DNA from 2 places in the Microbacterium sp. K27 genome. Region 1 is predicted to be linked to the other one. Evidence: predicted binding sites of a transcription regulator. Region 1 holds the regulator's gene; the other holds the start of a gene.

What was found. Region 1 encodes LexA, which represses DNA repair genes until DNA is damaged. Its sites were predicted from a motif close to TCGAACANNTGTTCGA; they were not measured.
Region 2: a site for LexA is predicted at 4,322-4,337, ahead of recA (recombinase RecA). Genes of this name have one in related genera too.

The regions. Positions count from the first base shown of each region.
Region 1 is NZ_SSDK01000046.1:34,781-42,123, forward strand. It holds gene DW307_RS15870 (SseB family protein) at 1-405, opposite strand, end outside; gene priA (bifunctional 1-(5-phosphoribosyl)-5-((5-phosphoribosylamino)methylideneamino)imidazole-4-carboxamide isomerase/phosphoribosylanthranilate isomerase PriA) at 389-1,135, opposite strand; gene hisH (imidazole glycerol phosphate synthase subunit HisH) at 1,239-1,874, opposite strand; gene hisB (imidazoleglycerol-phosphate dehydratase HisB) at 1,871-2,488, opposite strand; gene DW307_RS15890 (histidinol-phosphate transaminase) at 2,485-3,579, opposite strand; gene DW307_RS15895 (LysM peptidoglycan-binding domain-containing protein) at 3,637-4,005, opposite strand; gene lexA (transcriptional repressor LexA) at 4,295-4,981, shown strand; gene DW307_RS15905 (S9 family peptidase) at 5,075-6,943, shown strand; gene smpB (SsrA-binding protein SmpB) at 7,000-7,343, opposite strand, start outside.
Region 2 is NZ_SSDK01000025.1:15,758-23,100, forward strand. It holds gene miaA (tRNA (adenosine(37)-N6)-dimethylallyltransferase MiaA) at 1-597, opposite strand, end outside; gene miaB (tRNA (N6-isopentenyl adenosine(37)-C2)-methylthiotransferase MiaB) at 609-2,156, opposite strand; gene DW307_RS01345 (regulatory protein RecX) at 2,206-3,075, opposite strand; gene recA (recombinase RecA) at 3,075-4,124, opposite strand; gene DW307_RS01355 (DUF3046 domain-containing protein) at 4,394-4,618, opposite strand; gene DW307_RS01360 (helix-turn-helix domain-containing protein) at 4,637-4,945, opposite strand; gene DW307_RS01365 (CinA family protein) at 5,087-5,572, opposite strand; gene pgsA (CDP-diacylglycerol--glycerol-3-phosphate 3-phosphatidyltransferase) at 5,569-6,144, opposite strand; gene DW307_RS01375 (DNA translocase FtsK) at 6,144-7,343, opposite strand, start outside.

The DNA.
Region 1 (7,343 bases):
GGCCTCGACGGGGATCGGTCGCGCGGTCGGATCCCATGCCTGCATCGCCTGCACGGACGAGAAGACCGGCTGCACGCGCCGGCCGTCAGGCGCCGCGACCGTCACGATGGACAGTTCCTGCGTCTTGTCGACGGTGAGACCGCTCGGCGCGACCCCCTCCTCACCCTTCTCGGCGATAAGCGGAATCAGCACGCGCGCGGTACGGAAGGCGTCGACCACGTCGACCTGGCTGCCTTCACCCGCACGGAACCGCAGCAGCGCGGCCAGCAGAGCGGGATCGGCGGAACCGTCGTCCGACGCGTGCGGATTCGACTCGAAGCTGCGCCCCTCCCAGGGGACGCCCGCCGAATCGCCGTGGTTGTGCGATTCCGGCCCACAGGCGTGCGCGTCAGTCTCCTGCGACATCCAGAGCCTCAGCCAGCGTGAACGCGCCGGCGTAGAGTGCCTTGCCGACGATCGCACCTTCGACGCCCAGCGGCACGAGCTCGCGGAGCGCGGCGATGTCGTCGAGGCTCGAGATCCCGCCGGATGCGACGACCGGTTTCGGGGTACGTGAGGTGACCTCGCGGAGAAGTTCGATGTTGGGGCCGCGAAGAGTGCCGTCCTTCGTGACGTCGGTGACGACATAACGGCTGCAGCCGGCGTCTTCGAGGCGGTCGAGCACCTCCCAGAGGTCACCGCCCTCCTTGGTCCATCCGCGGGCGGCGAGCGTCGTCCCCCGGACGTCGAGGCCGACCGCGATCGCCTCGCCGTAACGGCCGATCACATCGGCCGCCCACTCCGGGTTCTCCAGCGCGGCCGTGCCCAGGTTGATCCGGGTGGCGCCGCTCTCCAGAGCCGCCTCCAACGTCGCATCGTCGCGGATGCCTCCGGAGAGCTCGATGCTCACACCCTTGAACTGCTTGATGACCTTGCGCAGGATCGGCGCGTTGCTGCCACGGCCGAATGCGGCGTCGAGGTCGACGAGGTGGATCCACTTCGCTCCCTGCGCCACCCACTCCCCTGCGGCATCCAACGGGTCGCCGTAGCTGGTCTCGGTTCCGGCCTCACCCTGGGTCAGACGGACGGCCTTGCCCCCGGCGACATCGACCGCGGGAAGGAGCGTGAGCGAGGGGGACTGCGCGAAGTCGTTCATGGGGTCCTTGGATCGGGAAGCTCTACGGCCCGGTGCGGGCACGAGAACCGAGGGTAGTCCGCCGGACGGCGGGGAACAAAACGGGTGACGCCTGCCGAAGACGTCAGAGGCTTCCGACCCAGTTGCGCAGCAGCTGGATGCCGGCTTCCCCGGACTTCTCCGGGTGGAACTGCGTCGCCGAGAGCGGCCCGTTCTCGACGGCGGCGAGGAACGGGTCGCCGTACGTCGTCCAGGTCAAAACGGGCTCGGGGAACGGCGGGATGACGTCGAGTTCCCAGGACTGCGCGGCGTAGGAGTGCACGAAGTAGAAGCGCTCCTGCTCGATGCCTCGGAAGAGCACGCTGTCGGCACCGGGCTCGACCGTGTTCCAGCCCATGTGCGGCAGCACCGGGGCATTGAGCTCGGTGACCGCGCCGGGCCACTCGCCGAGCCCTTCGGTGTCGTGACCGCGCTCGACGCCGTGCTCGAAGAGGACCTGCATCCCGACGCAGATCCCGAGGACCGGACGGCCGCCGGCGAGACGGCGATCGATGATCTCGTCCCCTCCGTGGGCGCGCAGGGCATCGCGGACGGCCTGGAACGCCCCGACACCGGGAACGACGAGTCCATCCGCCTCGAGAGCGGTGGCGCGGTCGCGCGTCAGCACGGCATCCGCGCCGGCGGCGACGAGCGCCTTCACCGCCGAGTGGACGTTGCCCGACTCGTAGTCGAACACCGCGACCCGGGGCGCTGCGCTCACAGCGCACCCTTCGTGGACGGGATCCCGTCGACGAGCGGATCCAGAGCCTTGGCCTCGCGGAACGCGCGGGCGAACGCCTTGTACTCCGCCTCGGCGATGTGGTGCGGATCACGCCCGCCGAGCACACGCACGTGCACGGTCAGACCGGCATTGAAACTGATGGCCTCGAATGAGTGACGCACCAGCGAACCGGTGAAGTGCCCGCCGATGAGGTGGTGTTCGAAGCCTTCAGGCTCTCCCGTGTGCACGAGATACGGACGACCGGAGATGTCGACGACCGCCTGCGCCAGTGCCTCGTCGAGGGGAACGAGCGCGTCGCCGTAACGGGAGATCCCGGACTTGTCCCCGAGAGCTTCGAGAATGGCTTGGCCGAGCACGATCGAGACGTCTTCCACCGTGTGGTGCGCGTCGATGTGCGTGTCGCCGGAAGCTCGCACCGTGAGGTCGGTCAGCGAATGCTTCGCGAAGGCGGTGAGCATGTGGTCGAAGAACGGCACAGACGTGTCGATACGGCTCGCCCCGGTGCCGTCGAGGTTCAGCTCGAGCTCGACGGTGGACTCCGACGTGCTGCGCACACGGTTCGCGGTGCGCGGGGTCAGTGCGGGGGTGCTCATGAAGCCGATCCTATCGAGGCCAGCGCCTCGAGGAACGCGGTGGTCTCGGCCTCCGTGCCCGCGCTGACCCTGAGGTGTCCGGGGATGCCGACATCGCGCACGAGCACGCCGCGGTCGTACAGCTGCTGCCAGGTGGCCCGCGGGTCGGCGACGCCGCCGAACAGGACGAAGTTCGACCACGATTCGTGCGGCTGGTATCCGAGCGCTTCGAGGGTCGCCGTGATCCGATCGCGCTGCTCGACGATCTCCTCCACCATCGCGAGCATCACGTCGGCGTTGCGCAGGGCCGCTATCGCCGCCGCCTGGGTGAGAGCGCTCAGGTGATAAGGCAGACGCACCAGGCGCAACGCGTCGATGAAGGCGGGGTCGGCAGCGAGGTACCCGACCCGGGCCCCGGCGAAGGCGAAGGCCTTGCTCATGGTGCGCGAGACGGCGAGACGCGGGCGCCCGTCGAGCAGGGTCAGGGCGGAGATCGCATCGCGCGGCGCGAACTCCTGGTACGCCTCATCCACGATCACGATGCCACGGGCCGCGTCGTACACGGCTTCGATCACGTCCAGCCCGAGCGGCGTGCCGGTGGGGTTGTTGGGAGAACAGAGGATGACCACATCGGGATCGGCGGCCCGCACCTGCTCGGCAGCCTCGTCCGGGGTGATCGTGTAGTCGGGCTGACGCGTGCCGGCGATCCAGCGTGCTCCCGTCCCCTGGGCGATGAGCGGGTACATCGAATACGTCGGCGCGAAACCGAACGCCGTGCGCCCGGGACCTCCGAAAGCCTGGAGGATGTGCTGGAGAACCTCGTTCGAGCCGTTGCCGGCCCAGATCTGCTCCGGCGTGAGCCCGTGCCCCAGGTACTCCGCGAACGACTCGCGGAGCGTCGTGAACTCCCGGTCCGGATAGCGGTTGACGTCGCGGATCGCGACGGCGATGTCGTCGAGGATGTCGCTCGCCACCGCGTCGGGGATCGGATGCGTGTTCTCGTTCACGTTGAGCGCGATCGGGAGCGGCGCTTGCGGAGCACCGTATGGCGTCAATCCGCGAAGATCGTCACGTAGCGGGAGATCGTTGAGGGAGAGGGTCACCCTTCCCATGTTAAGCGGCGCCTTGCCTCGATGACGCAAAGTTGCTGCTGTGCTGCCGCCGCCGGATCAGTTCACGTACTGGGCCGGGATGGCGAGCGTCTGGCCGATCTGGAGTTCTCCACCGCGCAGCAGGTTCATCCGGCTGATCTCACCGATGACGTCGCGCGGGTCGGCATCGGGAGCGACGCTGGTGGCGATCGACCAGAGGGTGTCTCCCGGCATGACGGTCACGGTCTCGACGCTGACGGCGGCCGAATCTGCTCCCGAAGCGATCGCGCTGCCACCGCTGAGCGCCGCGAAGGCGATACCGATCGCGAGCGGGACCGAGGCGAAGGCCAGCAGCACGGCGCGGCCACGCGTCGTCAGTCGGAGTCGCGTCGTGGGACGGGTCGACGCCGGAATGACTGCTGCGGTGCTGAAGCTGATGCTGCTCATGTGGTGCTCCTTAGCCTGTCCCGGAGCGGTGAGGCCGCCGGGGAAGTTGGCGTAGCGTTCGCATTCTCGTCTCGGCCGGGAGCCGTGAATGCGAAGCTACGTACCGAAGATATCTTCGAGTTCGAACATCTGTCAAGTATTCTTCGAAACCGAATCCGGAAATGAGCCGACACGCTCGAACAGATCTTCCAGATCGGCCCGTTTCTCGGATACGGTTTCGATAAGGACACCCCACCACGGGCCTCCGACATTCGAAGAGGGACGTCGGATCACGCACTGAAGGAGCACCATGAGCGAGAACTCTGCCCCCGAGTCGGAGGCACCGCGCACGCGCCGCCGGAAGAGCCTCAGCCCGAAGCAGATGGCGATCCTAGAGGTCATCCAGAACTCGATCGCGCACCACGGCTACCCGCCGAGCATGCGCGAGATCGGCGACGCCGTCGGTCTCAAGTCCCTCTCCAGCGTCACCCACCAGCTCGGGCAGTTGGAGCTCAGCGGCTATCTGCGTCGCGACCCCGGGAAGACCCGCGCCATGGAAGTGCTCATCGACCTGCCGGGGGCCAGCACCGAGAACCCCGCCGACGTGGCGACCCCGGTCGGCGATGCGGCACTCGTCCCCCTCGTCGGACGAATCGCCGCGGGTGTGCCGATCACCGCCGACCAGCAGGTCGAGGAGATCTTCCCGCTCCCCCGCCAGCTGGTGGGCAAGGGCGACCTGTTCATGCTCAAGGTCTCCGGCGAGTCGATGATCGACGCCGCCATCTGCGACGGCGACTGGGTCGTCGTCCGTTCGCAGAACAGCGCCGAGAACGGCGAGATCGTCGCGGCGATGCTCGACGGCGAGGCCACCGTCAAGGTGCTGCGCCGTCGCGACGGCCACACGTGGCTGCTCCCGCGCAACTCGGCGTTCGAGCCCATCCTGGGCGATGAAGCCGTGATCCTCGGCAAGATCGTGGCGGTGCTCCGCGCGGTCTGAGACGAGAGCACGACGAAGGCCCTCCCGGTTCCCTGGAGGGCCTTCGTGTGCGCCCCGCGTGACGCTCGTGCCAGCGCCCCATAGGCTCGAAGCATGACGTCGTCCCCCTACGGTTCCTGGCCTTCGCCTTTCTCCGCGGCATCAGTCGCGGCGTCCTCTCCTCGCATCGACGGCGCCCGCTTCGTCGGCACGGAGATCTGGTGGGGTGAGTCGGTGCCGTCCGAGAAGGGACGGGTGACGGTACGGAGTTCCACGGGCGCCGAGGTCCTCCCCGCGCCCTGGAACGCCCGCTCCCGCGTGCACGAATACGGTGGTGGCGCCTGGACGGCGGACGATCGGGGGACGCTCTACTTCGTCGACGCCTCAGACCAGCGGGTGCGCCGCCTGACCCCCGACGGGGATCTCGTCACGCTCACCGCTGCCGGTCCCGCGCACGGAGGTCTGCGCATGCAGGACGGACGTCTGCTCGCCGTGCGCGAAGACCTCTCGACCACCCCGCACCTCCGCGCGATCGTCGAGATCCCGCTCGACGGCTCCGCCGCAGAAGACGAGTCCGCGGTCAGCGTGATCGTGCAGGGCGAGGGGTTCTTCGCCCACCCCGCATTCTCCCCTGACGGGACCCGCGCCGCGTGGGTCGCCTGGGAACGGGGGAAGATGCCGTGGGAGAGCGCGCGCGTGCAGATCGCCGAGGTCGACGGAGGCCTCCCGCGGACGATCCCCTCGCGAGCGGCGCTGCAGCCCGAGTGGCTCAGCGACACGGAACTGGTCTTCGCCGACGTCGCCGATGACCGCTGGACACTCCACCGCATCGCCATCGACGGGGTGACGCCTTCCGGATCCCCGCGGCCGCTGGCCCCGTCCGATGCCGACACGGGCTACGGGCTCTGGGTGCTCGGCAACCGCTGGTATCAGCCGTTGGAGGACGGCCGCATCGTCGCCGTCCGCACGAACGGGCGCGACGACGTCGTCGTGATCGACACCGGAGGGGGCGAGAGCATCATCGAGTTCCCCGGCGACGGTCATGTGAGCGTCGATGCGGTCCACGGCACCCGGGTGCTGCTCTCCGGCAACGGTTCCCGGGTGGCGGCGGGGCTCTGGTGCGTCGATATCGAGTCGGGGGAGGTCGTCGCCGTGCGCGGCGGGGAGCCCGTCGATCCGCGCTGGATGCCGGCGTCGATGTCGATCGAGATCGACGGTCCGCACGGCGCCGTGCACGCATTCGCCTATCCGCCGGCGAACCCCGACGAGGAGGCCCCCGACGACGAGCTCCCGCCCTACGTCGTGCTGGTCCACGGCGGACCGACGGCGCATGTGACCGGGGCAGCCTCGGCAGCGATCGCCTTCTACACGAGCCGCGGGATCGGCGTGCTCGACGTGAACTACGGGGGCTCCACCGGCTATGGTCGTGCCTATCGCGAACGCTTGGACGGCCAGTGGGGTGTCGTCGACGTCGACGACGTGATCGCGGCGGCGCGGGGCCTGGCTGCCTCCGGGCTCGCCGACCCCGACCGCCTGGCCATCCGCGGCGGATCGGCAGGCGGCTGGACCGTGCTGTCGGCACTGGTACGAGGCGGAGCCTTCGCCGCGGGGATCAGCCGCTACGGCGTCGCCGACCTGCGCATGCTGGCCGCGGAGACTCATGACTTCGAGGCATCGTACATCGACGGTCTGGTGGGCCCGCTGCCCGAGTACGAGCATCTGTACGTCGAGCGTTCACCGCTCACGCACACAGATCGCATCACTGTCCCCGTCCTGCTTCTGCAGGGCGGCGAGGACCGCGTCGTCCCTCCATCCCAGTCCGAGGCGATCCGCGATGCTCTGGCAGAGCGCGGCATCGAGCACGAGTACGTCCTCTATCCCACCGAGGGACATGGTTTCCGGAGCGCGGAGACCATCGTCGACTCCCTCGACCGCGAGCTGGCGTTCCTCGGCCGCGTCTTCGGCTTCCACCCGCGCCCGTGACGGGCTGTCGACTCGTCACGGCAGTGCCGTGAGGGTCGGGGCCTGAGAGCCCGGGGCTACTCTCCCACGCGATTGCGCAGACGCATGGCACGGTCGGCCTCACGGGTGTCCTGACGCTCGCGCAGGGTCTGCCGCTTGTCGTATTCGCGCTTGCCCTTCGCCAGGGCGATCTCGACCTTGGCACGACCGTCGGAGAAGTACAGCTTCAGCGGGATGAGGGTGTATCCCCCGGCCGAGACGGCGTGCGCGATCTTGGCGATCTCCTCGCGATGGAGGAGCAGCTTGCGGATGCGTTTGGCCGAGTGGTTCGTCCAGTGCCCCTGCGAGTACTCGGGGATGTGCACGGAATCGAGGAAGACCTCGTTCCCCTTCACGAACGCATAGCCGTCACTGAGGTTGG
Region 2 (7,343 bases), on a different contig from region 1:
ACCGATGAGACGAGTATGCGGATGCCACAGGACTGGCTTCTCCGGAAGCGAGGCACCGTGCGTCTCGCTCCCCTGCTCGAGAACCTCGAGCGCACGGATGATGCGGCGCGGATTCTGTGGATCGACGCGAGCAGCCGCTTGCGGGTCGAGAGTTCGCAGACGTTCGAGCAGATGCGCGGCCCCTCGGGTCTCGAGCTCTTGTTCGAGACGATCCCGCAGTTCCGGGTCGCGCGGAGGGAATCGGAAGTCGTAGACGACACTCGATACATAGAGACCGGATCCGCCGACGAGGATCGCGTCTCCTCCCCCGCGGTGGATCTCTTCGATCGCCTCACGAGCTCTCGGCTGGTACCACGCGACAGCCGCATCTTCGTCGACGTCGAGTACGTCGAAGAGGTGGTGCGGGATGCCCCGGCGTTCCGTCATCGAGACCTTCGCGGTGCCGACGTCCATCCCGCGATAGAGCTGCATGGCATCGGCGTTCACGACCTCGGCGGGGTTTCCCTCCGCACGCAGCGTCTCGGCCAGCTCGATCGCGAGATCGCTCTTACCGGTGCCGGTCGCCCCGACGATCGCCCAGAGACGTGGCGCTGGCACGTTCCGTCCGGTCACACGCCCACGCGCAGCGTGGGCAGACCGAGCGACACGGCCTTCGGCGCACCGTCGCCGACAGAGGCGGGGACTGCGCACGATTCCGACTGCGATCGATCCCACGCGTCGCCGCCGCGGGTCCGACGGATCTTCAGGGGCGCGCCCGTCGGATCGTCGGCGAGCAGATGGAACGGGGCGCCGTGTGTCACGGTCACGGTGACCACGTCTCCGGGGCGAGGCAGCTCGGACCCCGGGGTCACCTCGAAGTGCACCAACCTGTTGTCTTCGGCGCGTCCCGTGAGGCGGTGTGTTTCGGTATCCTTCTTGCCTTCGCCGGTCGAGACCAGCACGTCGATCTCACGGCCGACCTGCTTCTGGTTCTCCTCCAGCGAGATGCGTTCCTGCAGAGCGATCAGGCGGTTGTAGCGCGCCTGCACGATCTCCTTGGGGACCTGATCCTCCATCGTCGCCGCGGGTGTGCCCTCGCGGATCGAGTACTGGAAGGTGAACGCGCTGGAGAAACGCGCCTGCTCGACCACCCGCATCGTGTCCTCGAAGTCGTCCTCGGTCTCACCGGGGAACCCGACGATGATGTCCGTGGTGATGGCGGTATTCGGGATGCGGGCACGAACCCGCTCGAGGATCCCGAGGAAACGCTCACTCCGGTAGGAGCGGCGCATCGCCTTGAGGATGCGGTCGCTCCCTGACTGGAGCGGCATGTGCAACTGCGGCATCACGTTCGGCGTCTCGGCCATGGCGTCGATCACGTCATCGGTGAACGCCGCGGGGTGGGGACTCGTGAACCGGATCCGTTCCAGCCCCTCGATGTCGCCGGCCGCGCGCAGGAGCTTGCCGAAGGCCTGACGGTCACCGAACTCGACCCCGTAGGAGTTGACGTTCTGGCCGAGAAGCGTGACCTCGATCGCGCCGTCTTCGACCAGGAGACGGATCTCGTTCAGGATGTCGCCGGGGCGACGATCCTTCTCTTTGCCGCGCAGGCTCGGAACGATGCAGAAGGTGCAGGTGTTGTTGCAGCCGACCGAGATCGAGACCCAGCCGCTGTGCGCCGAGTCGCGCTTGGTCGGCAGCGTCGAAGGGAAGACCTCGAGCGACTCGAGGATCTCGAGCTCGGCATCGCCGTTGTGTCGCGCGCGCTCGAGCAGACCCGGCAATGAGCCCATGTTATGCGTGCCGAACACCACGTCGACCCAGGGTGCCTTGTCGAGCACGGCCTGCTTGTCCATCTGTGCCAGGCAGCCGCCGACGGCGATCTGCATGCCTTCCTTGCGACGCTTGACGGAAGCGAGGTGCCCGAGGGTGCCGTACAGCTTGCCTGCCGCGTTGTCGCGGACGGCGCAGGTGTTGATGATCACCACGTCGGCCTCGTCACCGTCGACGGCTCTCACATAGCCGGCGCTCTCCAACGAGCCCGAGAGCCGCTCGGAGTCGTGCACGTTCATCTGGCACCCGAAGGTGCGCACTTCATACGATCGCTGTCGTCCGTCGTCGTCGACGGCTGCCGACGACGCGCCGATGATCGTCGGTTCGCTGCGCGGGATAGTCATGATCTCCCCATTGTACGAGCCGTTGCTGAGCTGTCGCGGCGTCCCGGCATCAGTCCGAGTCGACGAATCGGACCCCGGACGTGGAACCTCCGAAGGAGTTCTCCCGCAGCGCAGCCTTCGCGGCTTTCATCGCCACGGCTCCGTTGTAGCCGCGTCGTGAGAGCTGGCCCACCAGCCGCCGCAGAGCCGTGTCGTGATCGAGCCGGCTCATCGACCGCGCCTTGCCGCGAGCGAACTCCAGCGCGCGATCGTCATCGTCGTCCGGCAACTCATCGAGAGCACCGTCGACCACATCGCGCGGAATGCCGCGCTGCGCGAGTGCGCGAGACAACGCGACCCGTCCCTGTCCCTTCCGCTCGACGCCCGATGTCACCAGCACGGCGGCGAGGGCGGCGTCGTCGAGATAGCCGCGACGGGAGAAGTCATCGATCACCTCGTCGACGACCGCACCGTCGAGGCCGACGCCTCGCAGGACCTGTCGGGCCTCCGAGATGGACAACGATCGCGCCCGCAGCTTACGGACGAGAGACTCCTCCGCGGCCACACGCACCTCGTCCGGCGATGCCTTCTCGTCGGCGCCGGCATCGTCGCTCTCTCCGCCGCCGAGTGCGCGAAGGTGAGGAGCGGACTTCGTCGGGCGCGTCGACGCTGTGGCGGAACTGCCCCTGATCCCCCGCGCGGGATGACGATCGCTGGGAGTACCCGCGTCGGACGCGTCGATGTGCGAGCCACTGTCCGGAGGGGCATCCCAGGTCGTGCGCCAGACCGCCGCGTCGCTGGCGCGGGGATCGTCCGTCGACTGGTCGTCGCCTTCCGCCAGGCGAGGCGGCGGCGTGTGCGTTTGCTTCTTCGACCCACCGCCGAAGAGGGGGATGATGGGGGCGATCCGGTCGGGATCGCCCCCACGCGTGTCGTTCATCAGGCCGGACGACGCTCAGCGAGCTCGTCTGCAGCTGCCGGTACCGAAGCGGGGCCGCCGATACCGAGCTTCTGCTTGATCTGCGTCTCGATCGCCAGCGCGATATCGGGGTTGTTCAACAGGAAGGTGCGCGCGTTCTCTTTGCCCTGGCCCAGCTGGTCACCGTCGTAGGTGTACCACGAGCCCGACTTCTTCACGATGGCGTGCTCGACGCCGAAGTCGATCAGGCTGCCCTCACGGGAGATGCCGACGCCGTAGAGGATGTCGAACTCGGCCTGCTTGAACGGCGGCGCCATCTTGTTCTTGACCACCTTGACCCTGGTGCGGTTTCCGACGGCGTCGGTTCCGTCCTTGAGGGTCTCGATACGACGGATGTCCATGCGGACCGAGGCGTAGAACTTCAGCGCCTTACCACCGGCGGTCGTCTCGGGCGAGCCGAAGAAGACGCCGATCTTCTCGCGAAGCTGGTTGATGAAGATCATCGTCGTGTTGGTCTGGTTCAGGCCACCGGTGAGCTTACGCAGCGCCTGCGACATGAGTCGCGCCTGCAGACCGACGTGCGAGTCGCCCATCTCGCCCTCGATCTCGGCGCGGGGCACGAGCGCCGCCACGGAGTCGATGACGATGAGGTCGATGGCTCCCGAGCGCACGAGCATGTCGGCGATCTCGAGGGCCTGCTCACCGGTGTCGGGCTGCGACACCAGGAGCGCGTCGATGTCGACGCCGAGCTTCGCGGCGTAGTCGGGGTCGAGCGCGTGTTCGGCGTCGATGAACGCGGCGATGCCGCCTGCGCGCTGAGCGTTCGCGATCGCATGCAGGGTGAGGGTCGTCTTACCCGAGGACTCCGGTCCGTAGATCTCGACGATTCGACCACGCGGGAGGCCTCCGACGCCGAGAGCGACGTCGAGGGCGATGGAGCCGGTGGGGATGACCGCCACGGGGGCGCGCTCATCGCTGCCCAGCCGCATGACCGAGCCCTTTCCGAACTGGCGATCGATCTGGGCGAGGGCGGTCTCGAGGGACTTCTCGCGGTCGGCGGGTGATGGCATGATGTGCTCCTTCTGCGCGCGTGATGCCGCCTGTAGGCTGTCGCGGCTCTCCCGGTTGGGAGAAACTCTCCGACAAGGCGTAATGGCTCTTCGGCTTGTTTTCCACCGTAGGAGAGGCCACCGACATCGATGCGGAGAGCTCACATACCGTGCAGAACAGATTCCCTGAACCACTTGTGCAGAAGACTACGCCCGCTTCGAACAGATCTTCGACGACACGCCGTGGATCTCAGGTCGTGTCCCGTAGGCATCGGAGATCGACGAACGACTCAGCGTCCGCGCGGCTCTTGCCGACCGACGCCGTGTCGCCTGTTCTCCGGAACATCCATCTCGACGCACAGGGCCAACCAGATGTCGCGTGGTGGGGTTCCCTCGGCCAGCGCCTCGAGCGCGGTTCGACCGCCGACAGCGCTGAGCGTCAGGTCGTTCACCAGAGAGGACGCGCGCGCCTGAAACTCGGTCTCGACGGCGCGAAGGAACTCACTACGACGCATGGCTTCCCCGACCGGGGATCAGTGCAGCGAAAGCTGAGGTTCGATCGACGCGACGAGGTCGTCGGGAACGACGTCCGGGAAGACCTGGATGCCCTCGAGCACCGAGATGCGGTCTCCGACCTCGCGCATGATCGTCGAAATGGGAACGTCGAGCGCGTCGGCGACGGAAGCGAGGATCTCGCTCGACGCCTCCTTCTGCCCACGCTCGACCTCGCTGAGGTAGCCGAGCGCAACCGACGCCTTGCTTGCGACCTGCCGGAGCGTGCGCCCCTTCTGCAGGCGGAAGTCCCTCAGCACATCGCCGATTTCCTGTCGTACAAGAATCATCGGAACCTCCTCCCCATGTGATCGTTCGAGGTCTCCCCCGATGAGACAGCCAGTCTAGTACCCCTGGCATGCACAGAATCTACCCCTGCACTCTGTGGTTTAAGTGTGAGCACATCAGAGATAACCACCCCGGCGGTCCTGCTATTCCGCCAGCATCGCGCGCAGTTCTTCGAGCGCTGCCGCGACCGTCTGCGCGCGGATCGAGTCGCGATCTCCGAGGAAACGGAAGGCCGTCGTCCTCATCGCCGCCGGCGTCGCCACGCCGATGTGCACCGTGCCGACCGGTTGCCCGTCGGGGGAATCCGGACCGGCGATTCCCGTCGTCGACACCCCGACATCGGCCGGCGACCCACCGACGCTCACGACACTCCTCACTCCGTCTGCCATCTGCAGCGCGACCTGCGGATGCACCGGCCCGTGCACGGCGAGAAGATTCGCGTCGACGCCCAACACCGACGCCTTCACCGGCGTCGCGTACGCCACCACCCCGCCGAGCAACACCGTGGACGCGCCGGGAACCGAGACCAGGTCGGCGCACAGGGCGCCGCCGGTCAGCGACTCCGCGACTCCGAGCGTCCATCCCCGTCGACCCAGCGCCGCGAGGACGGCAGCAGCCGCGTCGCTCACGACTTCCGGCGCGAGCCGCGGACCTGCGCCACGATGTAGTCGATACCGCTCGCGACCGTGAGCACCAGGACGATGAGCATGAGGATGAAGGTGATCAACGTCCATGCATCGAGACCGACGAGATAGTGCAGCGGAAGCAACGCCCAGCCGAGCGCCACACCTTGGAACGCCGTCTTGATCTTGCCCATCCAAGCCGCAGCGACGACATGCTCGCTGGCGACCATGAGCCGGTGGATCGTGATCCCCCACTCGCGCACGAGGATGACGGCGACGATCCACCAGCCGACCTCTCCGAGGAGGGCGAGTCCGATGAACCCGGCCCCCGTGAGCATCTTGTCGGCGATGGGATCCCAGAGCTTGCCGAAATCGCTGACGATGTCGTACTTGCGCGCGAGGTAGCCGTCGACCCAGTCCGTGGAGATCCCCACGATGAAGATGACCGCGGCCGTCCACCGGAGGCCGGGCTCGGCGAGGCCGTAGGTTCCGCCCATCAGCAACAGGACGAAGAAGACGACCGCCAGCGGGATGCGCGCGACGGTGATGGCGTTGGGCAGCTGCCGCGGGATGGCCATCAGTCGCGTCCCGTCAGGCCCCAGGCGTCTTCGTCGCCCTCGGCCTCCACCTCTGGAAGCCCCTCATACTGGGCAGCGATCGGATCGTGCGTCTGGGGCAGGGGTGGCACCGGCGGAGCGACAGGGGCGGCGGAAGCGGGTGGCGACGTCGGAACGTCGTCACCGCGCAGCTTCGCCATCACCTGTGGGAGCTGCTCGGCCGTGGCCAGCACGTCGCGCGCCTTGGAGCCCTCGGACGGGCCGACGATCTCACGTGACTCCAGCAGGTCCATGAGGCGACCGGCCTTCGCGAAGCCGACCCGCAGCTTGCGCTGGAGCATCGAGGTCGATCCGAACTGCGACGAGACGATGAGCTCGGCAGCCGCGAGCAGCAGTTCCAGGTCGTCGCCGATGTCCTCGTCGACTTCCTTCTTCTTGGTCGGCTCCATCGCCTCCTGCACGTCGGGACGATAGTCCGGACGAGCCTGGCGGGTGACGTGCTTGACGACCGCGTCGATCTCCTTCTCGTCGACCCACGCGCCCTGCAGACGGAACGGCTTCGACGAGCCCATCGGCGAGAACAGCGCGTCACCCTGACCGATGAGCTTGTCCGCCCCGGGGCTGTCGAGGATGACGCGGCTGTCGGTGACACTGGTGACGGCGAAGGCCAGTCGAGACGGGACGTTCGCCTTGATGAGTCCGGTGACGACGTCGACGCTCGGCCGCTGGGTCGCGAGGACGAGGTGGATGCCGGAGGCTCGCGCGAGCTGCGTGATGCGCACGATCGAGTCCTCCACGTCGCGAGGGGCGACCATCATGAGGTCGGCGAGCTCGTCGACCACGACCAGGAGGTACGGGTACGGCTTCAGAACGCGCTCGCTGCCCACCGGGAGCTCGACCTCCCCGGCGCGCACGGCACGGTTGAAGTCATCGATATGACGGAAGCCGAAAGACGCGAGGTCGTCGTACCTCATGTCCATCTCCTTCACGACCCACTGCAGCGCTTCGGCCGCCTTCTTGGGGTTCGTGATGATGGGCGTGATCAGGTGCGGGACACCGGCGTAGCTGGTGAGCTCCACGCGCTTCGGGTCGATGAGGACCATGCGCACATCGGCGGGCCGCGCCCGCATCAGCAGGCTGGTGATCATGGAGTTCACGAAGCTCGACTTACCGGAGCCGGTGGAACCGGCCACCAGGAGGTGCGGCATCTTCGCGAGGTT